DNA from 4 places in the Lentzea sp. NPDC058450 genome. Region 1 is predicted to be linked to each of the others. Evidence: riboswitches for the same ligand, from Rfam matches in the RefSeq annotation. Region 1 holds a riboswitch; each other region holds the start of a gene.

Region 1 (7,295 bases):
CTGGACACGCTGGGCCGCAGCCACGCGACCCTGGTGCTGCACCTGGCCGTGCAGCGGATCTCCGACGTCGTGGCGGAGCTGGTGCCGAACTACGGGCCGGACTGCCCGGTCGCGGTCGTCGCCTACGCGTCGCGCGCGGACGAAGTGGTGCTGCGCGGGACGTTGGACGACATCGCGGCGCAGGTCGTGGCGGCCGGGATCAAGCGGACCGCGGTGATCATCGTGGGACAGGTGCTGGGGGCGACGCAGTTCCCGGACAGCCACCTGTACTCGGCCACCCGCGTTCGATGATCCTGGTCCTCGGCGGCACGGGGGAGGCGCGGGAACTCGCGCGGCGGCTGGTGGCAGCGGAACGGAAGGTCGTCTCGTCGTTGGCCGGGCGCGTCAGCAACCCGGCCCTCCCCGCCGGCGAGGTGCGGATCGGCGGGTTCGGCGGCGTTTACGGCCTGGCGGAGTGGTTGCGGGACAACGCTGTCAGGGCTGTGGTCGACGCGACCCACCCGTTCGCGCGGCAGATCACCCAGAACGCTTTCGAGGCCTGTCAGCGGGTCGGCGTGCCGTTGCTGATCCTGCGGCGACCCGGGTTCGCGCCGCGGCCCGGCTGGGTGTGGGTGGACAGCGTGGCCGAAGCCGCGCGGACCCTGCCCGGCGCCAGGGTGTTCCTGACGACCGGGCGGCAGGACCTCGCCGAGTTCGCGGGGTGCCCGCAGTGGTTCCTGGCGCGCATGGTCGAGCCGCCGGAACCGCCTCTGCCCCACCGGATCGAGGTGCTGCTCGCGCGTGGTCCGTTCACTGTGGACGGTGAGCTGGAGCTGATGCGGTCGCGGCGGATCGACGTGCTCGTCACCAAGGACAGCGGCGGGGCGATGACGTCGGCCAAGCTCGACGCCGCCCAGCAGCTCGGGATTCCGGTGGTGGTCGTGCGCAGGCCACCGCTCCCGCCGGCGGAAATGGTGGCCTCCGTGGACGACGCCGTCAGCTGGTCGGGTACCGCCGGGGTGTGAACACCACGCCCTGCGCGGTCACGATCGTCTGGGACGAGCCGATGATCAGCAGGCAGCGCATGTCGATCGTGGCCGGGTCCAGCGTGCCGAGCGTGAGGACGCGGATCTCCTCTTCCGGGCCGCCGACGTCACGTCCGACGACGACCGGGGTCTCCGGCGCGCGGTGCTGGAGCAGCAGGTCGCGCATGTCCGCCACCTGGTGGGTGCGGGCCTTCGACGCGGGGTTGTAGATCGCGATCACCAGGTCGGCCTTCGCCGTGGCGGTGAGGCGGTCGGCGATGACGTCCCACGGCTTGAGGCGGTCGCTGAGCGAGATCACCGCGTAGTCGTGCCCGAGCGGCGCACCCGCCTTGGCGGCCACGGCGTTCGCGGCCGTGACACCGGGGATGACGCGCACCGGCACGTCGTTCGTCTCCGCCGCCACTTCGAGGACCGCCGTGGCCATCGCGAAGACGCCGGGGTCGCCCGAGGAGATGACCGCGACCCGCGCGCCCTTGCGGGCCAGGTCCAGGGCGAAGGCGGCGCGTTCGGACTCGACCTGGTTGTGCGAGGAGTGCTTCTTCTGGCCGGGGCGGTGCGGGACCCGGTCGAGGTAGGTGCTGTAGCCGACCAGTTCATCGGCCGCCTCCAGCTCCTGGCGGGCCTCCGGGGTGAGCCACGCGCGGTCGCCGGGGCCGAGGCCGATGACGACGACCTCGCCCTTCGGCCTGGCGGGCTTCGACTGGCTCGGCAGCACGGCGATCGAGAAGTACGGGACGTCGGCGGGGTCGACGTCGGCCAGCGGCGACATCTTCTGCCTGCCGGTGGTCGCGCGCTCGACGTACCAGGCGCCGTCGAGCCTGCCGGACGCTTCGAGCGCCTCCCGCACGTTGCCGAAAGTGCGGCCCAGCTTGAGGATCGCGGCGGAGTCGGTGTCGGCGAGACGGCTCGCGAGCTCGGCGGGCGGGAGCGTGCCGGGCAGGATCGTGAGCACCTCGTCGCGTTCGACGAGTGGCGTGCCGAGGACCGCACTCGCGCCGCTCACCGACGTGACGCCGGGGACGACCTCCCACTCGTAGCGGTCTTTGAGGCGCTTGTGCATGTGCATGTAGGAGCCGTAGAAGAACGGGTCTCCGGCGGCGAGCACGACGACGTCGCGGCCCGCGTCGAGGTGCGCGGCCAGCGTGGCGGCGGCCTCCTCGTAGAAGGCGTCGATCTCGCCCTGGTAGTCGTCCGTGTCCTCGGTGGTGACCGGGTAGACGAGCTGTTCCATGATCTGGCCGTCGCGGAAGTAAGGCGCCGCAATGGTTTTCGCGACACTCCGGCCGTGGCGCGCGCTGTGGAACGCCACCACGTCGGCCTCGCTGATGAGCCGCGCGGCCTTGACCGTCACGAGTTCGGGGTCGCCCGGACCCAGGCCGACGCCGTAAAGTTTGCCCGTCACTCTTCCTCGCTCGCGATCGCGTTGATGGCCGCCGCCGTCATGGCACTGCCGCCGCGCCGTCCGCGCACCACGAGGTGCTCCAGATCCGTTGCGGCCAAAGCTTCCTTGGACTCCGCGGCCCCGATGAACCCGACCGGGATGCCGAGGATCGCGGCCGGCCGAGGTGCCCCGGCGGCGATCAGGTCGAGGAGGTGGAACAACGCCGTGGGCGCGTTGCCGATCGCGATCACCGCGCCGCCGAACCGGTCCTGCAGGAGCTCGAGTGCGGCGGCACTGCGCGTGTTGCCGATGGCCTGCGCTCGGGCCGGTGTGCGCGGATCCTGCAGGTAGCACAGGACTTCGTTGTCTTTGGGCAGCCGTCGGCGGGTCACACCGGACGCGACCATGTTGGCGTCGCACAGGATCGGCGCGCCGCTGCGCAGGGCGGTGCGGGCGTCGCGAACGACGTTGGGCGAGAACGCGACGTCGGCGGGCAGGTCGGTCATGCCGCACGCGTGGATCATGCGGACGACGACCTGGGCGACGTCGTCGGGGAACCCGGTGAGGTCCGACTCCGCGCGGATGGTGGCGAAGGACTGGCGGTAGATCTCCGCCCCGTCCTTGATGTACTGCGTCAACGGATCTCCTCGTAGCCGTCGCCGGTCGCGACGAACTCGATCACTTCGCCCGCCGGGCGGCCGCAGCGGCGGGCACAGCCCGACCAGTGCACAGGGCGGGAGTGCGGGGTGCCGAGCCACGCGCGCGCGTCGGCTCGGACATCGGAGAGCGATTTGGCGCAGCCGGGGCGGCCGGTGCAGGCGCTGACGCCGTGCCAGGGGGAGCGCGGGTCGGTGATGAGGCCGGAGACGTCGGTGCCAGCCGGCACGACCAGGCTGCGCCACGGGGTCAGGCGCAGGGCGGTGCCGGGGAGTTGGGTCGCGTCGAGGCGGCCGAGTGGGACGCCCGGGGTCAACGGTGAAGGTGCGACAGGGGTCACAGCCGGGGTGATGCGCGGGGCGTCCGAAGTGCCGAAGTGGGCGGTGATCTTTCGCACACCGTCGTCCACTTCGGACAGGCGCCAGGCCGAGCCGCGCCACTGCTGGAAGAGGCGGGCGGCGGACACCACGGCGTCCACGGGATCGGTCACGCGGACGCCGGTGTCCTGGCCCGCGAGCAGCAGGGCGAAGACGCCAGGGGAGACGCTGACCAGCCCGAAGTCCCCGCCGAGCCCACTCGCCGCGGCACCCACCGTCAGCAGGAAGCGGCCCGGCAGGTCTGCCAGCGAGGCGTCCGCGCACAGTGCCGAGTCCAGAGCGTCGACCAGCGGCTGGTTGTCCTCCAACGGCGCCGCGATGATGTTGCGCATCCGCTCGTGCGTGGCCGACGGCAGCAGCCCCGCCGCAGCCAGGCGCGCACCCAGCTCCACGCCGTCCGCCAGGCCCCTGATCTGGAGGTTCGCCCGCGAGGTCAGCTCGACGGCACCCGAACCCAGCTCTGCGGCGGCCTCCCGGACCACGTCCCACTGAGTAGCGGAAAGGGTGCCGCCCGGCACCCGGATGCGCGCCAGCCCGCCGTCGGCCGCGGCGTGCAGCTCGACGGCGCCGGGGCAGGCATCCGGGTGACTACGCATAGGTCGGACTGTAACCCGCCGGTTAGGGTGAGCCCGAACGACGAAGCGCAGGAGGAAGCCGGTGTGAATCCGGCGCGGTCCCGCCACTGTGACCAGTGCACGACGCTGGGAGTCAGGAACTCCGCTTCGGCCGTCACCCGCAACCTGGGGCGAGGACCCCACGAGGGATGGAGCCTGCGTGATCCTGCTGCTGTCGACCTCCGACACCGACCTGCTGTCGGCGCGTGCGAGCGGTGCCGAGTACCGGCTCGGCAACCCCGCGCGCACGACCGTCGACGACCTTCCCGGGCTCGTGGAGGGCGTCGAGCTGGTGCTCGTGCGCATCCTCGGTGGCCGCAGGATGTGGGAGGAAGGGCTCGACTGGCTGCTCGCCTGTGGGCTGCCCGTGGTCGTGCTCGGCGGTGAGATGCAGCCCGACGCGGCGCTCATGGAGCTGTCGACGGTGCCCGGTGGCGTGTGCGCGGAGGCGCACCTCTACCTCGCGCACGGCGGTCCGGCGAACCTCACCGAGCTGCACAAGTTCCTCTCCGACACCGTGCTGCTGACCGGCCACGGCTTCGCGGCCCCCGCCGCCACCCCCACGTGGGGTGTGCTGGAGCGGGAGGAGACGAAGGCCGAAGGTCCCACGGTCGCGGTGCTCTACTACCGCGCGCACCACGTCGCCGGGAACACGGCGTTCGTGCACGCCCTGTGCGACGCCATCGAGGCCAAGGGCGGCAAGGCCCTGCTCGTGTACTGCTCGTCGCTCAGGACCGCCGAACCCGAGCTGCTCGACACGCTGCGCAAGGCTGACGCGCTGGTCGTCACGGTGCTCGCGGCGGGCGGCACGAACCCCGCCAAGGCGTCCGCCGGTGGCGACGACGACGCTTGGGACGTCGGCGCGCTCGCCGCGCTGGACGTGCCGATCCTGCAAGGGCTGTGCCTCACCTCCAGCCGCGAGACGTGGGACGAGAACGACGACGGACTGTCTCCTTTGGACACCGCGACCCAGGTCGCGATCCCGGAGTTCGACGGCCGGATCATCACGGTTCCGTTCTCCTTCAAGGAGATCGACGAGGACGGGCTCACCGTCTACGTCGCCGACCCGGAACGGGCGCTGCGCGTCGCGGGCATCGCGGTGCGGCACGGCAGGCTCAGGCACATCCCCGTCGCCGAACGCAAGATCGTCGTGATGCTGTCGGCGTACCCGACGAAGCACTCGCGCATCGGCAACGCCGTCGGCCTCGACACCCCCGCGTCGACCGTCCGGCTGCTGAAGGCCATGCGGGAGCACGGGTACGACATCGGCGACGAGCTGCCGGGCGTCGACGAGCTCGACGGCGACAAGCTCATCCACGCGTTGATCGCGGCCGGCGGCCAGGACGCCGACTGGCTCACGCAGGAGCAGTTCGAGAGCAACCCGATCCGCATCGCCGCGGCCGACTACCGCGAGTTCTACGAGACGCTGCCGGACGACTTCCGCGAGTCGATGCAGGAGCACTGGGGCGAGGCGCCCGGCACGCTCTTCGTCGACCACTCGAAGTCCAAGGACGGCGAGATCGTGCTGGCCGCGCTGCGGTCCGGCAACGTCGCGGTGATCGTGCAGCCGCCGCGCGGGTTCGGCGAGAACCCCATCGCGATCTACCACGACCCGGACCTGCCGCCGTCGCACCACTACCTCGCGGCGTACCGGTGGGTCGAGTCGAACTTCGGCGCGGACGCGGTCGTGCACGTCGGCAAGCACGGCAACCTGGAGTGGTTGCCCGGCAAGACCGTCGGCATGTCGGCGTCCTGCGGCACGGACGCGGCGCTCGGCGACCTGCCGCTGATCTACCCGTTCCTCGTCAACGACCCGGGCGAGGGCACTCAGGCCAAGCGCCGCGCGCACGCCACGCTGGTCGACCACCTCGTGCCGCCGATGGCCCGCGCCGACAGCTACGGCGACATCGCGCGCCTGGAGCAGTTGCTGGACGAGTACGGGAACATCTCCGCGATGGACCCGGCCAAGGTGCCGGCGATCCGCGCGCAGATCTGGACGCTGATCAAGGCCGCGAAGCTCGACCACGACCTCGGCATGGAGGACCGGCCGCACGACGCGGAGTTCGACGAGTTCATCCTGCACGTCGACGGCTGGCTGTGCGAGGTCAAGGACGTCCAGATCCGCGACGGCCTGCACATCCTCGGCGAGGCGCCGACCGGCAGCGTTCGCGTCAACCTTGTGCTCGCCATGCTCCAGGCACGGCAGATGTGGGGCGGCCAGGTCGCGGCACTGCCCGGCCTGCGGGAGGCGCTCGGGCTCACGACCACGGGCCGCGAAGACGTTGACGCGGTTGAGGAAGAGGCTCGCGGGCTCGTCCAGGCGATGGAGGACGCGGGCTGGGACCGTGCCGCCGCAGCGGGTCTGCACGAGTCGGAGGACGTCCAGAAGATCCTGGAGTTCGCGGCCGTCGAGGTCGTGCCCCGGTTGGCCCGCACCACCGACGAGATGACGAACGTCCTGCACGCGCTGGACGGCGGCTACATCCCGGCGGGCCCGTCGGGTTCTCCGTTGCGCGGCCTGGTGAACGTGCTGCCGACCGGCCGCAACTTCTACTCGGTCGACCCGAAGGCCATCCCGTCGCGGCTCGCGTGGGAGACCGGCCAGGCGATGGCCGACTCGCTGCTCGCCCGGTACCGCGACGAGAACGACGGTGAGTGGCCGCCCTCGGTCGGCCTGTCGGTCTGGGGCACGTCCGCGATGCGCACCGCCGGCGACGACATCGCCGAGGTGTTCGCGCTGCTCGGCGTCCGGCCGGTGTGGGACGACCAGTCCCGCCGCGTCACCGGGCTCGAGGTCGTCCCGCTCGACGAGCTGGAGCGCCCGCGCGTCGACGTCACGATCCGCATCTCCGGCTTCTTCCGGGACGCCTTCCCGCACGTCGTGTCCATGTTGGACGATGCCGTGCAGCTGGTGGCCGCGCTGGACGAACCGGCCGAGCAGAACTTCGTGCGCGCGCACATGCTCAAGGACCTCGAAGAGCACGGCGACGAGCGCCGCGCCACGTTGCGCGTCTTCGGTTCCAAGCCGGGCGCGTACGGTGCCGGCGTGCTGCCGTTGATCGACAGCCGCAACTGGCGCGACTCGTCCGACATCGCCGAGGTCTACGCGGTGTGGGGCGGCTACGCCTACGGCCGCGGCGTCGACGGCATCGCCGCGCGGGCGGACATGGAGTCGGCCTACCGCCGGATCGCGGTGGCGGCCAAGAACATCGACACCCGCGAGCACGACATCGCCGACTCG
Region 2 (7,295 bases), on a different contig from region 1:
GCGGGGGGGGCGCCCACCCCTGCACCATCAGGCGACAGCGGCCTTCTGCGCGGCCTTGGCCTTGCGCGCGGCCGGGTCGATCAGCAGGCCGAACACCACGCCGATGCCGACGTAGAGCGTGGCCAGCTGGGCGAGCGAGCTGAGGCGGAACTGCCACAGCACGTTCACCGGCATGTCCGCGGGGATCGTGTCCGGCGGGGCCGGGAACGCGAGCAGCACCACGGCCGTGGCCGCGACGACCGCGAGCAGCACCGCCGTCGTGCGCACGGGCTGGGACTGCGCGCGCAGCTGCTCGGCGAGCCAGCTCGCGCCCCACACGATCAGCAGGCCGGCCACCACCACGCCGAGGTAGAGCGCGGTGCGGTAGTTCACCGTCTCCGGGTCGCCCACGGCGGGCGGGTTGGCCGGGTACTTGATCCACGGCAGCAGTGCCACGGCGCCGAAGACCGCGGCACCGAAGGCGAAGCTGCGGCTGAACGGCGTGCGGTCGGTGAACCAGCGCTTCGACAGCGCGTAGGCCGTGGCGAACACCAGGCCGACCGCGATGCCGACGATCACCACGCCGAGCATGCCGCCCACGACCTGGGCGCCGCGGCTGACGAGTTCCTCCTCGCCGCCGTGGGAGTGGCCGGCCTCTTCGCCGGCGGGTGCGCGAGCCTCCTCGACCGCGAGCGCGGCCCGGATCGGGATCTCGGTCACCAGCAACTGCACCAGTGCGGAGGCGACACCGGCGATGGCGCCGGCCGCTGCTCCGCGTAGTGCGATGGACTTGTACGTCGTCGTCATCTGCGTGGATCTAGTGGCAGGGGACGCCGAGGGCGTGACGGCCGTCGTGGAAGAACTCGTGCAGCAACTCGGAACCCGCGCCGAGCGCGAGGCCGTTCTCCTGCAGGACCAGGTACGTGACGATCAGGCCGAGCAGTGAGACGGCGAAGGCCCATTTGGGCACGCGGACGGCGGACAGGCTTGCTGCGGGGCTCGTCATGACGGGCTCCTCCATACCTCGTGGAAGGTCAACTCTCCTAGCGGCGCCGCAGCCGGTCTCCTGACTCCCGGATCAACGCTGCCCCCGCGTCTTCCCAGTCCCGGCGGGGACCAGTGACGTGCTCGGCGGGGATCGCTTCCCGGTCACAGTGGCGAGGACCGCGCCGGATTCACACCGGCTTCCCGTCACTGCGGCGCGTGCACCGTAAGTTGAGCCGGCGGTTAAGCACAACCGGCCATAAGAGTTGTTGCGTTCCTCACTTCACGAGTGGACAGTCACCACACTTCCCACCTGCGGCAACGCGGTAGTAGAGACAACACGACCGGCGCCGGAACCCGAGCTCGCCGGGAAAGGACAGAAATTCTCCCGCCTGTTCGAACGGCGGTGCGCTCATGAGCCGTTCGCCCCGTTCTTCCGCTTCCTCCGCGGTGAGCATGTGTGCGCGCACGACCATTTTGAGCGCGCCCGCGACGTTCGACATCGCGTTGCCCCACAACAACCCGCTCGCCACCGGCGTCACCGCCTGGATCGCCGCCACGACCGGTTCGAGCGCCGCGGCGGCCGGCGGGCCCAGTCTCGGTGCGTCGATGCGGACGCTCAGGCCGTTCTGCGGGTGGTGCTGCCACCAGAGGTTCTCCGGCCGGACGTCGATCGGGAGGTTCGCGGCCGTGAGCGGGCTGAGCAACCGGGCCGTGTAACTGAGGAAGAACAGGCTCGCCGCGACCCTCGGCTCCTCGGCGCGGTAGCGGACCGCGATGGCGTCGATGGTGGTCTTGAGCGCGGGACCGTCGAGCAGCGCCGTTCCCGGCAGCCACGACTCGTCCGGACGGCCCACGTCGAGGGCGAAGAACGGGTTGATCCCGCGCACCCGGCGCAGCGCTTCGAGAACCTCGGCGAACTCAGACACGGAAGTTCACGCTACGGGGTGGAATCTTCCCGGAAGGTGGGAGAGGGCCCGAATCGGGGCGATTTCAATCGGCTGGCTTGGCGCTGTGAGGACGGCGTACCGCTGCCGGGCCTACCCGGACCCCGATCAGATCGCGATGCTCAACCGCACGTTTGGCTGCGTGCGCCTGGCGTGGAACAAGACTCTTGCCGAGAGGTCGACTCGCTACCGCACCGAGGGCAAGAGCACCTCGTACCGGGAGACCGATGCCGCGCTGACTGCTTGGAAGCGCAGCGACGACTTGTCCTTCTTGTCGGAAGTGTCCTGCGTGCCTCTTCAGCAGACGCTTCGCCACCAGTACACGGCCTGTCGGAACTTCTTCGCCGGGCGCGCGAAGTTCCCGCGCTTCAAGTCGCGCAACGGTCGGCAGTCGGCGCACTTCACCCGGTCCGCGTTCCGCATGCGCGCCGGGGAGCTGCACCTGGCCAAGACAACGGGTCCGATGCGTTTCGTGTGGTCGTTCGATCGAGTGAATTTGAGCGGACTCGCACCCACCATGATCGTGGTCGCACGAGAAGCCGATCAGCGTTGGTACGTCACGTTCACAGTGGACACCAGTGATCCCGAACCGCTGCCGGTCACCGGTCACATGATCGGCCTGGACCTCGGCGTCAAGGACTTCATCGTCACGAGCGACGGTCAGCGAATCGCCAATCCCCGGTGTCTGGAACGCAAGGCGCGCAACCTCGCTCGTCACCAGCGGCGTCTGGCCAGGACGCAGCGAGGCTCCAACAATCGCGTCAAAGCAAAGCGAAGAGTTGCTGTCGCGCATCGCAAGGTCGGCAACGCTCGCCGCGATTTCTTGCACCGCACCAGCAGTCGCATCGTCCGCAGCGCTGATTTCATCGCGATCGAGGATCTCGCTGTCGCGAACATGGTTCGGAGCAGGCGGATGGCCCGTGCGATCAGCGACGTGGCGTGGGGTGAGTTCCGGGCGATGCTGGAGTACAAGGCGCATCGCGCAGGGCGGACGCTCGTGGTCGTCGATCGCTGGTACCCGAGCAGCAAGACCTGTTCAGCCTGTGGACATCTGCTGGCCGAGTTGGGTCTGTCCATTCGGCACTGGACGTGTCCGATCTGCCGCACCCGGCACGACCGGGACCTGAACGCGGCGAAGAACATCCTTGCGGCTGGTCGAGCCGTAGCCCGAGGCGACTCGGGCGATGCCTGTGGAGCTGATGTGAGACGGCGAGGGCCCGCCCTTCCGCGGTCGGCGGAGAAGCAGGAATCCTGTGTCGTGAGACACACCTGAATGGTGTCCGACGTGAGTCGGGCGGGGCTCCTCAGTTGCAGCTGGGGAGAAAGTCAAGTCCACGGCCTGGGACAGATGCGACCGCGGTGTGGACGGGGGTCCGCGGGATGGGAGGATGTCGTGCCGTGAAGACCTTCGATTCCCTGTTCGCTGAACTGACCGAACGAGCCGCCACCAAGCCGGAGGGTTCCGGCACCGTCGCAGCGCTTGAGGCCGGGGTCCATGCGCAGGGCAAGAAGGTCCTGGAGGAGGCCGGCGAGGTCTGGATCGCCGCCGAGTACGAGTCCGACGAGAAGCTCTCCGAAGAGATCTCGCAGCTGCTCTACCGCCTCCAGGTGCTCATGCTGGGCCGTGGGCTCACCCTCGAAGACGTCTACAAGTACCTCTGAAAGAGACTTCCACATGCTGCGCGTAGCAGTCCCGAACAAGGGCGCGCTCGCTGAACGCGCCTCCGCCATGCTCACCGAGGCCGGCTACCGGCAGCGGCACGAGCCGCGTGACCTGACCGTGCTCGACAACAACAACGACGTCGAGTTCTTCTTCCTGCGCCCCAAGGACATCGCGATCTACGTGGCGTCCGGTGACCTCGACCTCGGCATCACCGGCCGGGACCTGGCCGCCGACTCGGGCGCCGACGACAACGGCTCCTCCGTCGAGGAGTTGCTGGCGCTGGGCTTCGGCTCGTCGACCTTCCGGTACGCGGGGCCTCGCGGCACCGACTGGAAGGTCTCCGACCTGGAGGGCAAGCGCCTCGCCACGGCGTACCCGAAGCTCGTGGGCCGCGACCTCAAGGCCCGCGGCATCACCGCGAAGGTGATCCGCCTCGACGGCGCCGTGGAGATCTCGATCCAGCTCGGCGTGGCCGACCTGATCGCCGACGTGGTGGGCTCCGGCCGCACGCTGCGCCAGCACGACCTGGTGCCGTTCGGCGAGCCGATCTGCGAGTCCGAGGCCGTGCTGATCCACCGCAACGGCTCCGAGCTCACGGCGGCGAAGAAGCAGCTCACCGCCCGTCTGCAGGGTGTCGTGTTCGCGCAGCAGTACCTGATGCTCGACTACGACTGCCCGCGCTCGATCCTGGACGACGCCATCGCGCTGACGCCGGGCCTCGAGTCGCCGACGGTCGCGCCGCTGGCCAACCCGGACTGGGCGGCCGTGCGGGCGATGGTGTCGCGCAAGGAAGCGAACAACGTGATGGACGCGCTCGCGGCGATCGGTGCCAAGGCCGTGCTGGCCTCGGACATCAGGTTCTGCCGCCTGTGATCACGGAGCACGCCCTGCTCGACGTCCTGCCGGGTGCCGAGCAGGACTTCGAGTGGGCGTTCGGCGAGGCGCGGGAGCTGATCTCCGCCTCGCCGGGCTTCCGCGGTCTCGAACTGCTGCGCTGCCTGGAGACGCCGGCGCGGTACCTGCTGCTCGTGCGGTGGGACTCGGTCGAGGACCACACGGTGGGGTTCCGGCAGGGGCCGACCTATGCGCGGTGGTCGGAGCTGCTGCACCGCTTCTACTCGCCGTTCCCCGTGGTGTCGCACTACGAGAGCGCCCTGAGCACCTCGTCGTCCGTGGTCTGATCGAAGCTGTCGTACCAGCGGCTCACGGCCTGGAAGTGCCTCGGCGTGAGGAGGGCGACCACCGGCGTCCGGAACGTCTCGACCGCGTCCCTCGCGGCCACCGGGACGGCCAGGGTGACGCTGCCCGGGCCGTGACCCGCGATGTGGTGGAGCGCCGCTCTGGCGGTGACACCGGTCGCCAGGCCGTCGTCGACCAGGATGACGTCGCGGCCAGCGATGGTCAGCGGTCTGTCGCCGCGGTAGAGCGCCGTTCTTCTTCTGGCTTCTTCGCGTTCCTCGTCGGCCTTGTGACCCAGTTGTTCCTCGGTGAGGTTCAGGGCCCGGAGCACTCTGGGGTCGTAGATCGGCTCGCTGTCGGCCGTGACGGCGCCGACGCCGTACTCGGGGTGGCCCGGCGCGCCGATCTTGCGGGCGACGACGACGTCCAGTTCGGCGTTCAGGTGGGTCGCGATCTCCTTGGCGACTGGGACGCCGCCTCTCGGGAGGCCGAGGACGAGCGGGTCGTGCCAGGGCTGTTCGGCGAGTCGCGCGGCGAGGGCGCGGCCCGCTTCCTGCCGGTTCGCGAACCTCTTCACAGTCCCGCTGACGCTACGCCCTCTCGCGGTCACTCGAACAGGCCGATGACGTCCGTGGTCATCGAGATGAAACCCGCGCTCGTGGCGACGACGGTGAGCCAGAACAGGACGGTGGCCCGCCCCGGCTCGGCGATGCTCACCGCGGCCGTCCTCGCCGGGGCAGCGGCGGCGCGGACGCGTTCGTGCCGGCCGAAGTGGGCGCGGAACTTGATCCACGTGTGGCCGGCCTGGCTGCACCCGAACAGCACGCCGTTGGCGCCGTTGCGGCACGACAGGCCTTGTCTTGTTGTCACCGCACACTTGACGGGAAACCGTGCGGCGACGATCCAGCACAGCGCGGCGACACCGAACACCGCGGCACGCCAGTAGTTCTCGCGGTTGAGCGCGACGACGCAGAAGACCGCGAAGACCCCGATGAAGACCAGGTACGACGTGGCTCTCTTCCTGCGGTTCTTCCTCGCCATGTGTCCTCCCCGCTCCCCACCCTCGCTGTCCGCGCGAGTGCGGCGGTAGAACCCGGCCGAGGGATGGTTGATCGCGGGGTGTCGTGGCTTTGTGGACGGTGGTGACGCTGCGACTCCCGTTGCGTCCTGTGAGGTACCCGCACGCCTGGATCTGTTGACGTGGAATGGTTCTGCTCCGGTCGAGTGAATTCCGCCGACTGGTTGCGCCGATCTTCCGTCTGGCGGCCCCGAGGACATGGCTCGGACGAACTCGACATCGCGTTCGAGCCTGACTCGGAGCGGATGACAGGGGAAGCCGGTCGGCGCTGTTCCGGTTCGCGGTGAGCGTCGGACCGCGTGACCTGGTCAGCGTTGTCGGGCACACCGCCGGGTGCGGGTGCGGCGGATCCCCTCGCCGTGACTCAGCGCTCGCGGACGAACAACGCCTGTGCCGTCGTGCCCACCGGGCCGTCCGCGTCGTGCACCACGCTGGTCGCGAGCCCCACGCCGTCCGGGCCGATGGTGGTGCGCGCGTCCATGCCGACCCACTCGCCGGCCGGGCGGCGGTGCAGGTGGACGGTCAGGTCTGTGTTGATGGCGTACCACTTGCGAATGTCCACACGGGACGATACGCCGCTCGCGGAGTCCACTACGGAGAACAGGCGCTCTTCCGGGCTGGGCTCGAAGCCCTCGACCACGGCTACGCGCGGGCGGGCCCACACCTGGGCGTCGCCCGGCGTGAAGATGCCGCCGGACACGGAGAGCCACTCGACGGCCGCCAGGTAGCCGCCTCCCCAGTGTTCGGGGATCTCCATCGGCACGGCGGAGGAAGGTGGTGGCAGCAAAGGCACTTCGCCTCCCGCTACGGCGGTGGTGTCCGCGGCGACGATGCGCCACGCACGGGCCGTCAGCACTGCACGGCCGTTGTAGGACAGCGATGCTGCCAGCAGTTCCACGGAACGGCCTGGGCGTTCTACCGAGGTGGACACCGTCAGGTCCGCCACCGGGACCGGGCCCAGCACCTCGAACGTGACGCGGGCCAGCGCCGACGACGGGTTGCCGAGGCCGAGCAACGCGCGCACCAGCAACGCCGAGGGCGGGCCCAGGTGCTGGCTGTCCGGGCCCCACGGGCCGACGGTGTGCTCGGTGGCGCGGAACGTGGTGTCGTCCAGCGGCAGGTAGAAGGCCGTCATCGGTCGCGGTCCTGGAGGGTCTCGGTGTCGTCCGGCTCCGGCCAGCCCGGGTAGGGCGGCGGGGTGCCGTCGAACGCCGGGCAGAACGCCTTGTGGTCGCAGTAGTCGCACAGGCGGCTCGGGTTGGGGCGGAAGTCACCGGTCGGGGCGGCGCGCATGATGGCCTGCCAGATGGCGTCCAGCGTGCGTTCGAACCGCGCGAGCTCCGACTCGTCCGGCTGGTAGGCGAGGGCCTGGCGGTCGGCGAGGTACATGAGCCGCAACTGGCGCGGCACGACGCCGCGCAGCTTCCACAGCACCAGGGCGTAGAACTTCATCTGGAACAACGCC
Region 3 (7,295 bases), on a different contig from region 1:
GTCGGCGACACGTCGCTCACCCACCCGCTGGTCGTGATCGTCGAGGTGGCCGCGATGCTGGTCCTCGTGTTCGCCCACGCGTGGCGGTCACGGGCGTCGGTCGCCGTGCCGTCGATCCTCGTGTTGCTGGCCGTCGTCGAACACTCCGCGTTCTACCGCCCGCACCCGGCGTTGAACCGCTCGGACGCCCTTCAGCTCGTGCTGTTCCTGACCCTCGTCATGGTCGGCGCCGGCCTGCTGTTGCGTCTGCGGGAACGGTCGCGGGCGGCGCTGGCCCTCGCCGCGGAGGACCAGGCTCGCCGCGACGAGCGCCTCGACATGGCCCGGGAACTGCACGACGTGGTGGCGCACCACGTCACCGGCATGCTGGTGCAGGCGCAGGCCGCTCTCGTGGTGGCGGCACAGGACAAGGACAAGGCGTGCGCGATGCTGCCGGGCATCGTCGAGGGTGGCACGGACGCGTTGGGGGCGATGAGCGCGATGGTGAGAACGTTGCGGGACAACGGAACCGCGACGGCGACCACCGACCTGACGGCCGACCTGCACCAGCTCGCGGAGAAGTCCGGGCTGCCGGTGCGCACCCACGTCGAGCTGGCCGAGGTGCGGCCGGAGCTGGGTCGGTCGGTGCTGCGGATCGTGCAGGAGGCGCTGACCAACGTCCGCAAGCACGCCTTCGACGCGACGAGCGTGGAGGTGGAGGTGCGGTCGACCGCCGACGCCGTGCTGCTGTCCGTTGTGGACAACGGCAGGACGCGACCGGCGCACTCGGGCGGGTTCGGGCTGGTGGGTATGCGGGAACGGGTGAGTGAACTGGGCGGGCGGTTCTTCGCGGGCGCCACGGGGGACGGCTGGCTCGTCACCGCCGAGCTGCCGCTGGAGGTGCGCGCGTGATCTCCGTGCTCATCGCCGAGGACCAGGACATGGTGCGCGCCGGGTTCCGGCTGATCCTGGAGGCGCAGCCGGACATCGGCGTCGTTGCGGACGTGCCGGACGGGGTGAGCGCGGTGCAGCAGGCCCGCGCGCTGGAGCCGGACGTGTGCCTGGTGGACGTGCGGATGCCCGGGCTGGACGGCCTGGAGGTCACCCGGCAGCTCGCCCCGCACACCCGCGTCGTCGTCGTGACGACGTTCGACAGCGACGACGTGCTGAACAAGGCCCTGGACCTCGGTGCGTGCGGGTTCCTCACGAAGGACGCGAGCCCCGGGCTGCTGGTCGAGGCGGTCAGGTCGGCGGCGCGCGGGGACGTCCTGGTCTCGCCCCAGGTCGTGCTGCGGGTGCTGCGCAGGTCCACGCCGCCGGTCGCCTCCGCCGACGCCCAGGTGCTGACCGAACGCGAGCTGGAGGTCGTGCGGCACGTCGCGAAAGGATTGAGCAACAACGAGATCGCGCCTCTGATGAAGGTCTCGGTGTCGTCGGTGAAGGCCTATCTCGCGTCGGTGCAGACCAAGGTCGGTGCGCGCAACCGCGTGGAGATCGTCGCGTGGGCGTTCCGCGCGCACGTGGTGGCCGGCTGACCATGGCCGTCCGGCCAGTCCCCTCGCGTCCGGTTGCCCGAACGGCCATGATCTTGGTGCTGTCCGGCCGATCTGGCGCCGCGGCTCGTCCCGGCAGTGTTCGGAGGTGTGAAGAACCTCTGGGGCGCAACAGTTCTCGGCCTGCTCGTCTGGGTGCTCGTGCGCAGCTTCGGCACCGGCGTGATCGACCTCCGCGTCTACCTCGCGGGCGGCGAGGCGTGGCTCGGCGGCACCAGCCTGTACACCGCTGACTTCCACGCCTACAAGGGTTTGCCGTTCACCTACCCGCCGTTCTCGGCGACGCTGTTCAGCGCCCTGACGCCGTTGCCGCTGGCCGTGGCGGCACTGCTGTTCTCGGTGCTGGGCATCGGGTTGTTCACGGTGGCCGCACGGGTGTGGGCGGGGTTCGGTCTGATCGCGGTGTTCCTGGTGCTCGAACCGATGCGCACCACGCTCGACCTGGGACAGATCAACCTGGTGCTGCTCGGTCTCGTGGCGCTGGACTGCCTGCTGCCGCGCACCTTCTGGCCGCGGGGGATGCTCGTCGGGCTGGCCGCGGCGATCAAGCTGACCCCGGCGATCTTCGTGCTGTTCTTCCTGTGCCGGGGGCGGTGGCGGCCGGCCCTGACCGCCGTGGCGACGTTCGGGGCGTGCGCCGTGCTCGCGCCCGGCCAGGCGAGGCAGTTCTGGCTGCACGCGATGCTCGACCCCGAACGCGTCGGCGGCCTCGCCTACACGTCGAACCAGTCGGTGCGCGGCTTGCTGGTCCGGATCGGCGCGCCGGAGTTCGCGTGGTTCGTCGCGGTGGCGGCGGTGCTGGCGTTGACGCTCGTGGTGCTGCCCCGGTTGCGGGACGACCTGACGGCCCTCGTGGCGACGGCGGCGGCGGGTCTGCTGATCTCGCCGGTGTCGTGGTCGCACCACTGGGTGTGGATCGCGCCCGCGTTGATGTTGTTGCGCGGCAGGGTGAGGATCTTGGTGGCCGCGGTGTTCGCCGTCGGACCGCACTGGCTGTTGCCGTCGGCGGGGGACAAGGAACTGGCGTGGACGTGGTGGCAGCACGTCGTCGGCAACACCTACGTGTGGCTCGCGCTCGCGTTCCTGGTCTGGTGCGCGGTGCGGCCGGGCGCGCTCACCCGGCCGCGTTCGCTCGATCAGGCGCTGAGTGCGCGGGAGTCCTCGATCGCCGCCCGCCGCGCGAGCCGGTGGGCCCGCCGGATCTCGGCCTCGCCGAAGCGCCGCCGGTCCTCGTCCGTCACCGGCACCACCGGGGGCACACCTCGCGGCGTGCCGAGTTCGTCGACGGCCACCAGCACGATGTAGGCCGACGCCACGTGCACCGCCGGGACCGTGCTGTCCCAGCGGTCGGCGAGCGCCCGGACCCCGATCTCCATCGAGGTCGCGCCCGCCCAGTTGACCTGGGCGTGCAGGTGCAGCACGTCACCGACGCGCACCGGCACCCGGAACGTCATCTCGTCGATCGCCACGGTGACCGCGGCACCCTCGGAGTGGCGGGCCGACACCACCCCGGCCAGCGAGTCGGCGAGTTTCATCAGCACCCCGCCGTGGACGGTGCCCATCAGGTTGGTGTCGTTGTTGTCCATGATCTGCGACAGCGTCAGCCGCGACTCGGCGGGTGACCTTCCGGGCAGCACTGGGTGAATCACAAGCTCTCTCCTCGCGAGCGTGCGGATGGAACGCCGGCGGCAGGTCTTCGGACTCGTGGGCGTACCGCTCGCTCCTACCGGCCACCGCTTCCCAGGCTGGTGCCACGTCAGTCAGCCTTCGCCGCGTCTTCGGCGCTCAGCAGGTCACCTCGCGGCACCGGCCCCACACCCCGGTACAACCAGTACAGGGGTGTGGGGCCGGTACCCCGATGCGACCGTCTGAACACCGAAGACGGGGCAAAGGCTGACTGCCGCGGCACCACCCAGTGCTTCCTGGCAGCTTTCGTTCCCACTCACCGCTGCGGGGCAGTCCCGGACTCACACCGGGTTCCCTCTTGCCTCGCTCCCGTTGCCGGGGAGCGAACCGTCAGCCCGGTCAGCCTAACCCGCACGCGCGAACGGGGGCCCCGGCGCGTGGCCGGGACCCCCGTTCGCGCAGGTCACTAGCGGGCGAACTGGAACCAGTTCACGTTCGCCAGGTCACCGCCCGTGCCGCCGGCCGCCACCAGGTACAGCCGGTGCACGCCGGTCGCACCCGACGCGGCGGCCGTGCGGCTCGTCCACGTCTGCCAGCCGCCCGTGCTCGCCGCGGGCACCGTCGCGACCACCGGGCCGGTCGGGCTGTCGAGGCGGAACTGCAGCGTGCCGTTCGCCGTGGAGCCCGACGCGAGGCGCGTGGTCACCGACGTCGGCGGCGTGGCACCGAAGTCGACGTCCGCGTAGGCCACGTAGTCGCCCGGCGTCAGGTAGCCGACGTTCTGGCCGCAGCCCGAGTCGGTGCACCGCTCGACCTGCGTGCCGCGCTGCTCGTCGTAGTACGAGGCGCCGATGATGTTGTAGGCGTTCTGCGTGGCCGGGAACTGCGTGCCGAAGCCGTACGGGAACAGCGGTGCCTTGCCGTCGCCGACGTTGATCGGCTGCTGCGAGGCGCTCTGCATCCACGTGAACGGCAGCGTGCCGGTCGGCTTGTAGTCGCCGAAGAGCACGTCCGCGACGCCGTTGCCCTCGGTGCCGGGCAGCCAGGCCGCGACGAGCGCGGTCCACTGCGGCAGCTGCGCCGCGATGTCCAGCGGGCGGCCGGACACGAGCACCACGACGACCGGGACACCGGTGGCGCGCAACGTGTTCAGCGTCGCGATGTCCTCGGCGTCGAGGCCCAGGCCGCCGGGCCGGTCGCCCGCGCCCTCGGTGTACGGGGTCTCACCGATGACGGCGATCGCGGCGTTGTACGTGCCGTCGATGCCGGTGCCGTTGCGGTTGTACGTCACCGTCGTGGACGTCGACACGGCGCCGCGGATGCCTTGCAGCACAGTGGTTCCCGGCGTCACCGCGCCGCTGCCGCCCTGCCACGAGATCGTCCAGCCGCCGCTCTGGTAGCCGATGTTGTCCGCGCTCTTGCCCGCCACGAAGATCTTCGACGCGGTCTTGGACAACGGCAGCACGCCGTTCTGGTTCTTCAGCAGCACCTGCGACTTGCGCACGGCCTCACGGGCCAGGGCGCGGTGCGCGGCGTTGCCGACGGTCGGCGTGTAGGTGCGGTCGGTCAGCGGCTTCTCGAACAGGCCGAGCTCGAACTTCTTGGTGAGGATGCGGCGGTTGGCGTCGTCGATGCGCGACATCGGCACGCGGCCCGCCTGCACCTCCTGCTTGAGGTAGGTGATGAACTGCCGCCACTCGGTCGGCACCATGATCATGTCGAGGCCGGCGTTGATCGAGTCGCGCACCTCGGCCGCGGTGAAGCCGGGCTGGCCGTCGATCTGGTCGATGGCGTTCCAGTCCGAGACGACGAGGCCGCTGAAGCCGAGCTCGTTCTTCAGCACGTCGGTGATCAGGTACTTGTGGCCGTGCAGCTTCGTGCCGTTCCAGCTGCTGTAGGTGATCATCACCGAGCCGACGCCCTTGGCGATGGCGTCGCGGAACGGCGGCAGGTGTGTCGCCCGCAGCTCGGCCTCGCTGACCTGCGTGTTGCCCTGGTCGGTGCCGTTGGTCGTGCCGCCGTCGCCGATGTAGTGCTTGGCCGTCGCGAGCACCGAACCGGGGTCGGACAGCTTCGAGCCCTGCAGACCGGTGATCATCGTGGTCATCGCGGTGGCGTCCTGCGGCGTCTCACCGAACGACTCGTAGGTGCGGCCCCAGCGGTCGTTGCGCGCGACGCACAGGCACGGCGCGAAGTCCCAGTCGATGCCGGTGCCCGACACCTCCTCGGCGGTCGCGCGGCCGATCCGCTGCACCAGACCGGGGTCGCGGGTCGCGCCCAGGCCGATGTTGTGCGGGAAGATCGTGGCGCCGACGACGTTGTTGTGCCCGTGCACGGCGTCCACGCCGTAGATCATCGGGATGCCCAGCGGGGTGGCGATCGCCGCGCGCTGGAAGTTGTCGTACATGTTGGCCCACGACGTGGCGTTGTTCGGCGACGGCGCGGAACCGCCACCGGACAGCAACGACCCGAGCCGGAAGTTCGTCAGGTCGGCGTTGCTGACCGCGTTCCGCTCGGCCTGCGTCATCTGCCCGACCTTCTCGTCGAGCGACATGCGGCCCAGCAGGTCGGCCACCCGAGCCGGGATCGGCTGCGTCGGGTCCTTGTAGATCGGGTCGGCCGCGGCGGCCGTACCGGTGGGGATGACGGCGGCACTGAGCAGAAGTGCGGCCGCGAGGAACTTTCTCACAGGGCAGACCTCCGAGGGACGAGGTCCTGTTTACCTTGCGGCACAACAGGGTTGTGCCGGAGCGTAACGTGCGTTAACCAAGTGGTATAGACCATCGGGGAACCGGAACCAGTACCGGTTCCCCGGCTGGTCCTACCGGCACCAGGACCGCACCGTCTCCGCGAACTCGGGGAACTCGGCCTTGGCGGCCGCCAGCACCTCGGCGGGCGTGCGCGGCGCGATCCCGGAGTGCTCCTCCGCCACGGCACGCAGTTCGGCGTTCTCCACCCCGCTGTCGGACCCGAACTCGACGGCCTCCTGCGGCCCCACCCCGCCCGCGAGCAGCCACAGGAACTCGCCCAGGCTCGTCGCGACCGGCCCGACCTCACCCTCCGACCCGAAGAACACCACGGGCTGCGCCGTCAACGGCCCCTCGCGCACCAGCCAGAGCGTGGCGAGCCCACCCGTCCCGTCCTGCCCGAAGACCCGGAACGCGTCCCCGTCCAGCTCCTTGTTGCCGGTCCACGACCGGATCCAGTCCGTCGTCTCCTCGGCCGAGTCGAACTCCTGGTACGGCTCGTAGTCCATGTTGCCCGGCGAGGGCTCGTCGGCCTTCTCGTCGTACTCCCACGGGAAGTCGATGCCGCTGAGAGCGGCCAGCGCGGCGGGGAAGGCGCGGTCGTCAGTGATCTGCACCCGCGCACGCTACTTCAACAGATCGCGCGGCCACGGCGTCTTGGTGCAGGAGAGGAGTCAGCCATGCCTATGCCCAGGTGGTGGGGCCACATCAACAAGCGCGTGTTCAACCCGCACGCGCTCAGGAGCGGCAAGTGGGCGGTGCTCACCCACGTCGGCCGCAGCTCGGGGATGCTCTACCGCACCCCGATGGAGGCCCATCCGGTCGACGGCGGCTACCTCGTCGTCCTCGTGTACGGGTCCAAGTCCGACTGGGTGCGCAACGTGATGGCGGCGGGCCGTGCGAAGCTCACCGTGGGCGGCCAGGACGTCGAGGTGACGGCGCCGCGCGTGGTGACCGAGGCGGAGGCGTTCGAGGCGCTGGCCCCTGACGTGAAGCGCCCGCCGAAGTCGCTGCGCATCAAGGAGTTCCTCCGGATGGACGTCCTCTAGTCGGTGTGCTCGGTGGCGAGCTTGCCCAGGGCCAGCCGGTTCGTCAGGCCCGTCTTGGTCAGCAGGCTCGACACGTGCTTCTCCACCGTGCGGCGGGAGAGGTGCAGCTGCGCCGCGATCTCGTTGTTCGCGAGCCGCGCGCCGAGCAGCCGCAGCACCTCGTACTCCCGCACGGTCACGCCCGCGAGCCGCAGCTCGTCGGGCACCTCGTCGACGCCGGAGCGGCGTTGCGTGACGCGGACGCCCATCAGCCGCAGCTGGGCCCGGCAGGCGCCCGCGACGGCCGGGATGCCGGCGTCGTGGAAGTGGTGTTCGGCGGCGCGCAGCCACGTCTCGGGGTC
Region 4 (7,295 bases), on a different contig from region 1:
GGCGCACTCCACGCCCACCGCGCCGGAGCCCGCCAGGACGTCCCACACCAGCACGCCGGGGCGTGGGGCGAGGCGGGCCAGCACGAAGGCGCGGACCTCGGCGCCGAGCACGTGGGTCCGGGTGGCGAACGAGTCGTCGGGCAGTGCCCAGCCGTCGCGGGACTGGAGGAACTCGTTGTCCGCCAGGCACAGCACGGCGGTCGGGGCGGTCCAGCGGCGGGTGACGGCGTCGCGCGGGTCGATCGGGATCAGCTCGTCGCCGTCCTGCACGGTCAGGCTCCGGCGCCAGCCCGCCAGGCCCGCGCCGATCTCGGCCGGGCCGATGCCGTCGGCGAGTTTCACGATGACGGTCGAGTGGGCCCGGCACACGTTGAGCGCGGGGCGGAGGCCGTCCGCAGCGTCGACGATCTCGGCGGGGCGGGCGGCTGCCGTCTGCAGCTTGTCGAGCGACATCAGTTAGCTGACCGCTTGGGCTTGCGGACCGGCTTCTTGGGGCGTGCCGTGGAGGCGTTGACGGTCGGCGGCTTCGGCTTCTCGGCCGCGACGACGGTCAGCTTCGGCTTCGGGGCCGGCTCTTCCGCGGGCTTGCGGACGGACTGCTGTATTTCCTCGACCGCCGTCCACGCCGGGTTCGACTCGGCGGCCGGGGTGGCGGTGGCGGGGATGGGCTCGTCCACGCGCGTCGCGATGCGGGAGGCGGCGCGGCGCGACCAGCGGGTCGGGCGGGCGGCGCGCAGCGGTTCCTCGACGGACGCGGTGGCCGTGGCCGAGACGCGGCGGGTCGGGGCCTTCACGGCCGCGCCGACCAGGAAGAGCGTGGGGCGGTACAGCTTGTGCTGCTTCACGACCGACTCCAGCGCGCCGACCGTGGTGTGCACGACGACCTCGTCGGCCTGGCTCACCTTGTACGCGACGACGACCGGGGTGTCCTCGGTGTAGCCGCCCTCCAGCAGCTTCTCCACGAACTGGCCGGTGCGCGCGCCCGAGACCGTGGCGGCCATCGTCGTCTGCAACGCGGCGAACTCCTGGACGCGCTCGCTGCTGTCCGGCGAGATCAGCACGGTCGAGGACGCCTCGGTCGCGGTGAGCTCGCGGCCGATCTTCGCGGCCGCGGCGGCGACGACGGACACGCCCGGCACGACCTCGACCTCGAGGCCGAGGCGCACGCACAGGTCGTGCTGGTCCTGCACTCCCCCGCCGGTCGCGGCGTCACCGGCGTGCAGACGCACGACGACCTGGCGCGACGCGGCGGCGCGGCGGTACAGGTCGGTGATCTCCTCCTGCGTGACGCGCGAGAAGTCGACCAGGTCCGCGTCGGCACGCGCGTGCTCGCGAACGCACTCGACGTCCACGGCGCTCGGAGCCCAGATGACGACGTCGGCCTCCGCGATGCGGCGCGCGCCGCGGAGAGTGATGAGGTCGGCGGCACCGGGACCGGCGCCGACGAAGGAGACCCGACCGGTCGTCGTCACGACAGCTCCACAGGGGGTTTGGGGAGAGGCTTAAGCGTTGACCGTACCGTCTGCCACTCCGGCCACGAACGGGTGGCAGGCCCGCACGAACCGGGCCACCGCTTCCGGATCACCGGCCGGGTGCGTGTGGAGGTACGACGCGTGCACGCCGCCCACCGCGAAACCCTCGGCGACAGGCCGTGAGTCGACGCCGCGCCAGTGCCACGCGGGCGGGTCCGAGTGCGGTGTGGACAGCTGCGTGCGGTGGAACTCGTGGCCGGTCACGCGGCTGCCGGGGGTGTGCAGCGGCGAGCCCGCGGACGCCACCGCGTCCCGATAACCCAAGGTCAACTTCGGTGTCATGAACCCCTCGGCGTCGAGCACGCCGCACATCGGGTGCCCGTCGAGCGACCGCGCGAGGTACAGCAACCCTCCGCACTCGGCGTGCACCGGCGCACCCGATCGAGCGAACCGAGCGACCGCCGCGCGCAACTTCGCGTTGGCCGACAGGGCTTCCGCGTGCTGCTCCGGAAACCCACCCGGCAACACCAGCCCGGCCGTGCCCTCCGGCAGTTCCTCGTCGTGCAGCGGATCGAGCACCGCCACGGCCGCGCCCGCCGCCTTCAGCACCTCGACGTGCTCGGCGTACCCGAACGTGAACGCGGCACCACCGGCGACCGCGACCACGGGCTCGTCCGGGATGCGTTCGACCTGCGGTTCCCACTGCGCCACGGCCATCGCGGGCACCGAGGACGCGAGCCGGCGGACAGCGTCGAGATCCACGTGCTTGGCCACGGCGGCGGCGATCGCGTCCACCGCGGCGACGGCCTCCGCACCGTGCTCGGCCGCCGTCACGAGCCCCAAGTGCCGTGAGGGCAAGGAGAACTGCGGATCGCGCGGCAGCACCCCGAGCACGTCGAGGCCCACCTCGTCGCACGCCGACCGCAGCACCTGCTCGTGCCGTTCCGACCCGACCTGGTTGAGGATCACGCCGCCGAGCCGGACCGTCGGGTCGTAGCCGCGGAACCCGTGCAGCAACGCGGCCAGCGACCGGCTCTGCCCGCGCGCGTCCACGACGAACAGCACGGGGGCGTTGATCAGCTTGGCGACGTGCGCGGTCGAGCCGATGCCGGCGGTGTCGATGCGGCCGTCGAACAACCCCATCACGCCCTCGACCACGGCGATGTCGGTGCCCTTGGCGCCGTGCGCGAACAGACTCGGGATGCGGTGTTCGCCGACCATGACCGGGTCGAGGTTGCGGCCGGGGCGGCCGGTCGCGAGGGAGTGGTAGCCGGGGTCGATGTAGTCGGGGCCGACCTTGAACGGCGCGACCCGCGAGCCGTTGCGGCGCAACGCGGCCATGAGCCCGGTCGCGACGGTGGTCTTGCCGCTGCCGGACGCGGGGGCGGCGATGACGAGCCGGTTCACCACGGCGCACCCCGCTGCCCGCAAGCCGGGGCGGTGGTGAACGGACCGCTCACCACTCGACTCTCACGCCGGTCGGAAGCCAAGTCCGCGAACGGTCCACTCACCATCCGGCTCCCGCGCTGTTGGGAAGCCAAGTCCGTGAACGGACCGCTCACCACCCGACTCGCACGCCAGTCGGAAGCCAAGTCCGCGAACGGTCCACTCACCATCCGGCTCCCGCGCTGTTGGGAAGCCAAGTCCGTGAACGGACCGCTCACCACCCGACTCGCACGCCAGTCGGAAGCCAAGTCCGCGAACGGTCCACTCACCATCCGGCTCCCGCGCTGTTGGGAAGCCAGGTCCGTGAACGGACCGTTCGCCACCCAACTCCCGCGCTGCTCGGAAGCGAAGGCCGTGAACGGTCCACTCACAGCCCGGCCCCCACACCGCCCAGAAGCCAGCCTCGCGAACAGCCCACTCACCACTCGATCCCCCGCTGCCCCTTCTGCCCGGCGTCCATCGGGTGCTTGACCTTCGTCATCTCCACCACGAGGTCCGCCGCGTCGGCCAACCGCTGCGGCGCGTACCGGCCGGTGATCACCACGTGCTGGTGGCCGGGGCGGCTGACCAGCGCGTCCACCACCTCGTCCACGTCGATCCACCCCCAGTGCAGCGGGTAGGTGAACTCGTCCAGCACGTAGAACCCGTGCCGTTCCGACGCCAGCCTGCGGGCGATCTCCGCCCAGCCCTCACGGGCGGCGGAGGCGTGGTCGTCCTCGGTGCCCTGCTTGCGGGTCCAGGACCAGCCCTCGCCCATCTTGTGCCACTCGACGGCGCCGCCCTCGCCGGTCTCGTCGTGCAGCCGGCCGAGCGCCTTGAACGCGGACTCCTCGCCCACCTTCCACTTGGCGGACTTCACGAACTGGAACACGCCGATGTCCCAGCCCTGGTTCCAGCCGCGCAGCGCCATGCCGAACGCCGACGTCGACTTCCCCTTCATCTCGCCGGTGTGCAGCATCAGCAACGGGCGGTTGCGGCGCTGCCGGGTGGTCAGGCCGTCTTTCGGGACCTCGGTGGGTTGTCCTTGGGGCACTGGGGTTTCTCCTTCACGCGGCCCGGACGACGCCGGCGAGGTGGTCGGCGGACAGCTGGTCGAGCCGCACGCAGGTGCCCTGCAGCGCGTCCGCGATCTTCGCCGCCAGGCCCAGGCGCACGTGGCCCTGTTCGCAGTCGACGACCACGACGGCGGTCTGCTCCAGCAGGCCGGCGGCCTTCAGGGCGTCCTTGGTCGGGTCGCCGCCGAGGCCGGACGACGTCGCCCGGCCGTCCGTCAGCAGCACGACCAGAGGCCGCTTCCGCGGGTCCCGCAGCCGTTCGATCTCCAGCACGCGGTGCGCCTTCAAAAGCCCGTCGGCCAACGGCGTGCGGCCGCCGGTGCGCATCTTCTTCAGCCGGGTCGCCGCGGCGTCGACGGACGTCGTCGGGGGCAGGGCGACCTCGGCGGTCTGCCCGCGGAACGTCACCACGCCCACCTTGTCCCGGCGCTGGTAGGCGTCGCGCAGCAACGAGATCACCGCGCCGCTCACCGCCGACATCCGCTTCTGCGCGGCCATCGAGCCGGAGACGTCGACGACGAACAGCACCAGGTTCGACTCCTTGCCCTCCCGCACGGCCTTGCGCAGATCGGCGGCGGTCAACACCAACCCGGGACCGGTGCGGCCGCGCGCGGCCTGGTGCGGCGCGGCGTTCGCCAGCGTGTCGACCAGGTGCAGGCCGTTTCCGTCCACTGTGGACGAGCGGACGATCCGGCCGGTGCGGGCACGGGCGCGGGAACGCTTGCCCGGCGCGCCTTCCCCGACCCCGGGGACCTCCAGCAGCCGCGCCTTGAAAGCGGGCGCGGGCTCCGGTGCCGGACGGTCGGCCGGTGCGTTCCCGTTGCCCTTCGGGCCTTCCTGGGGTTCGGGCAGCTCGCCACCGCCGGGACCGTCGTCGTCCGGGCCCTCGTCGCCGGAAGGATCGGAAGCGTGCTCGGCGGCCTGCTTCATCGCGTCCTCGAGCTGCTGCTCCTCGATGCCGGGCTCGTCGAACGGGTCGCGGCGGCGCCGGTGCGGCAACGCGAGCCGGACGGCGGTCTCGACGTCTGTCTCCTCGACGGCGCCGGCGCCCCGCCACGCCGCGTGGGCGATCGCGGCACGGGCGACCACGAGGTCCGCGCGCATGCCGTCGACCTCGAAAGCCGCGCAGACGGCGGCGATCCGGCGCAGCTCACCGTCCGGAAGGGACACTCCGGCCAACCGCGACCGGGCGTCGGTGATCTGCTGCTTCAGCTGCGAGTCCTCGTCGGCCCACCGCGCGGCGAACCCGGCCGGGTCGGCCTCGTAGGCGAGCCGGCGGCGGATCACCTCGGTGCGCACGGCCACGTCGCGCGCGGCCTTCACCGCGACGGTCAGCCCGAACCGGTCGAGCAGCTGCGGCCGCAGCTCGCCCTCCTCGGGGTTCATCGTGCCGACCAGCAGGAACTGCGACGGGTGCGACACCGACACGCCCTCGCGTTCGACGTGCGCGCGCCCCATCGCGGCGGCGTCGAGCAGCAGGTCGACCAGGTGGTCGTGCAGCAGGTTGACCTCGTCGACGTAGAGCACGCCCCGGTGCGCGGCCGCCAGCAGTCCGGGCTGGAACGCCCGGACGCCCTCGGTCAGCGCCTTCTCCAGGTCGAGCGACCCGACGAGCCGGTCCTCGGTCGCGCCGACGGGCAGTTCGACCAGCCGCGCTGGCCGTCGCTCCACCCCGTCGTGGGGCGCGTCGGGGCAGTCGGCGGTCCCCGGCGCGCAGCCGAACCGGCAGCCGGCCGAGATGTCGAGCTCGGGCAGCAACGCGGCGAGGGCGCGCACGATGGTCGACTTCGCGGTCCCCTTCTCACCTCGGACGAGCACGCCGCCGATGCCGGGGTGCACGGCGTTCAGCAGCAGGGCGAGCCGGAGGTCGTCATGGCCGACGACAGCCGAAAACGGGAACATGCTCGGCGAAGTCCTTCCTCGGGTGTCCACGCCCGCGGTCAGGTGAAGAGGGGGACGAGTTCCTGACTTCCGGCGTCCAAAACCGGTCACAGTCGCGGGACGGCGCCGGAGTCACACCGGCTTCCTCGCACTCCCCTCACAGCCCCGGCATCGTCGCATTTCGCAAGGCCGGGTCCAACAGCCAGGTGAGCGACGTCGCTAGATCGACTCCAGAAACTCGGTCCACGCCGCCTTGACCTCGTCCGCCGTCCACTCCAGCGCGGGCCCGGCCACGGTCACCTCGGTCTTGGCGAGCGGTCCGTCCGGCCAGAACCCGCCGAGGAACTTCCCGCCCACCTCCTTCAGCCTGGCCGGGTCGCCGGGCAGATGCAGCGCGAACTGGTGCGTGTGAGGTTCGGGCTGGTCCATCGCGGCGGCGACGACCTTGGCGTGCGCGACGTACGAACCCAGGCGAGGCAACACCGTGTCCAGGCCGTGCAACGCGGACAACGCGGCGGGCCACTGCTGGAACACCATGCCGCCGTACCGGTGCCGCCAGACCCGTGCCTGCTCGACGAAGTCGTGGCTCCCCGCCAGCGCCGCGCCCGAAATGCCTTCGAGGGACTTGTAGAACGAGACGTAGACCGAGTCGAAGAGGCCGGCGATCTCGGGCAACGACCTGCCCAGCCCGAAGGTGCTCTCCCACAGCCGCGCGCCGTCGAGGTGCACGACCGCGTCCCGTTCGCGGGCCGCCTCTACCACCGCCACGAGCTCGTCCCAGGTCGGCAGGACGAACCCGGCCTCACGGTCCGGCACCTCCAGCAGCAGCGTCCCGAACGGCTCGGGGCACGTGCCGACGTCGTCGTTGCGCACCTTGATCGGCCGCAGCCCGGACAGCACGGTCAGCGCGTCGTCCTCGTGGTTCAACGGGTGCGCTCGCGGGTGCATCGCGACGATCGGGTTGTGCGTGCGGTCCGCCCAGCAGCGCAACGCGATCTGCTGCGCCATCGTGCCGGTCGGCACGAACAGCGCGGCCTCGGTGCCCAGCAACGCGGCGACCCGCTCCTCCAGCGCGCCCACCGGGCCGCCGTCGCCGTAGCGGTCGGGGTCGACGTCCGGCACCGGGCCGAGCGACTCCAGCAACGTCTTCTTGCGGACTCCGGAGAGCTGTCGGTTCAACACCCCAGCATCAAACCTCAGCCGCCAGCGTGTCGGCGAGCGAAATGACCCCCACCCGGATCTCCGCCGCCGTCATGCCCTGGGCCAGCAGGAACTCGATGTGCTCACCCCGCAGCACTGCCAGCACGGTGTGCGCTTTGAACGTCGAGCCGACCAGCCGGGCCAGGCGCTCGACCGTGATCGCGAAGTTGCCCTCGCAGCTGCGGACCGTCGTCCGTTCCACGGCGATGACCAGCGGCAACGACGCCAGCACGTGGTCGAA

What was found. Region 1 has a riboswitch for cobalamin ahead of cobN (cobaltochelatase subunit CobN). Riboswitches for the same ligand answer to the same signal wherever they lie in the genome.
Region 2: it holds a riboswitch for cobalamin, as region 1 does, so the genes downstream of both, ACFWNN_RS23410 (CbtB-domain containing protein) here and cobN (cobaltochelatase subunit CobN) in region 1, are expected to answer to the same signal.
Region 3: it holds a riboswitch for cobalamin, as region 1 does, so the genes downstream of both, ACFWNN_RS08360 (acyl-CoA thioesterase) here and cobN (cobaltochelatase subunit CobN) in region 1, are expected to answer to the same signal.
Region 4: it holds a riboswitch for cobalamin, as region 1 does, so the genes downstream of both, ACFWNN_RS17645 (putative cobaltochelatase) here and cobN (cobaltochelatase subunit CobN) in region 1, are expected to answer to the same signal.

The regions. Positions count from the first base shown of each region.
Region 1 covers NZ_JBHXLO010000008.1:269,852-277,146, forward strand. The annotation lists gene cobM (precorrin-4 C(11)-methyltransferase) at 1-291, shown strand, start outside; gene ACFWNN_RS16060 (cobalt-precorrin-6A reductase) at 288-1,004, shown strand; gene ACFWNN_RS16065 (precorrin-2 C(20)-methyltransferase) at 976-2,427, opposite strand; gene ACFWNN_RS16070 (precorrin-8X methylmutase) at 2,424-3,044, opposite strand; gene ACFWNN_RS16075 (hypothetical protein) at 3,041-4,036, opposite strand; cobalamin riboswitch at 4,045-4,180, shown strand; gene cobN (cobaltochelatase subunit CobN) at 4,215-7,295, shown strand, end outside.
Region 2 covers NZ_JBHXLO010000015.1:65,228-72,522, reverse strand. The annotation lists gene ACFWNN_RS23415 (CbtA family protein) at 28-786, opposite strand; gene ACFWNN_RS23410 (CbtB-domain containing protein) at 797-985, opposite strand; cobalamin riboswitch at 1,039-1,171, opposite strand; gene ACFWNN_RS23405 ((2Fe-2S)-binding protein) at 1,242-1,892, opposite strand; gene ACFWNN_RS23400 (RNA-guided endonuclease InsQ/TnpB family protein) at 1,978-3,183, shown strand; gene ACFWNN_RS23395 (phosphoribosyl-ATP diphosphatase) at 3,309-3,572, shown strand; gene hisG (ATP phosphoribosyltransferase) at 3,586-4,446, shown strand; gene ACFWNN_RS23385 (antibiotic biosynthesis monooxygenase family protein) at 4,443-4,754, shown strand; gene ACFWNN_RS23380 (phosphoribosyltransferase) at 4,715-5,329, opposite strand; gene ACFWNN_RS23375 (hypothetical protein) at 5,359-5,793, opposite strand; gene ACFWNN_RS23370 (thioesterase family protein) at 6,195-6,965, opposite strand; gene ACFWNN_RS23365 (RecB family exonuclease) at 6,962-7,295, opposite strand, start outside.
Region 3 covers NZ_JBHXLO010000004.1:41,892-49,186, forward strand. The annotation lists gene ACFWNN_RS08345 (sensor histidine kinase) at 1-891, shown strand, start outside; gene ACFWNN_RS08350 (response regulator) at 888-1,514, shown strand; partial or broken gene ACFWNN_RS08355 (glycosyltransferase 87 family protein) at 1,695-2,408, shown strand; gene ACFWNN_RS08360 (acyl-CoA thioesterase) at 2,669-3,181, opposite strand; cobalamin riboswitch at 3,202-3,565, opposite strand; gene ACFWNN_RS08365 (carbohydrate-binding protein) at 3,625-4,014, opposite strand; partial or broken gene ACFWNN_RS08370 (glycoside hydrolase family 3 protein) at 4,039-5,847, opposite strand; gene ACFWNN_RS08375 (SMI1/KNR4 family protein) at 5,980-6,522, opposite strand; gene ACFWNN_RS08380 (nitroreductase family deazaflavin-dependent oxidoreductase) at 6,586-6,954, shown strand; gene ACFWNN_RS08385 (ATP-binding protein) at 6,951-7,295, opposite strand, start outside.
Region 4 covers NZ_JBHXLO010000010.1:41,903-49,197, forward strand. The annotation lists gene ACFWNN_RS17625 (hypothetical protein) at 1-453, opposite strand, end outside; gene ACFWNN_RS17630 (SAM-dependent methyltransferase) at 453-1,472, opposite strand; gene ACFWNN_RS17635 (cobyrinate a,c-diamide synthase) at 1,503-2,879, opposite strand; gene cobO (cob(I)yrinic acid a,c-diamide adenosyltransferase) at 3,337-3,951, opposite strand; gene ACFWNN_RS17645 (putative cobaltochelatase) at 3,965-5,875, opposite strand; cobalamin riboswitch at 5,911-6,045, opposite strand; gene ACFWNN_RS17650 (threonine aldolase family protein) at 6,074-7,036, opposite strand; gene ACFWNN_RS17655 (helix-turn-helix domain-containing protein) at 7,044-7,295, opposite strand, start outside.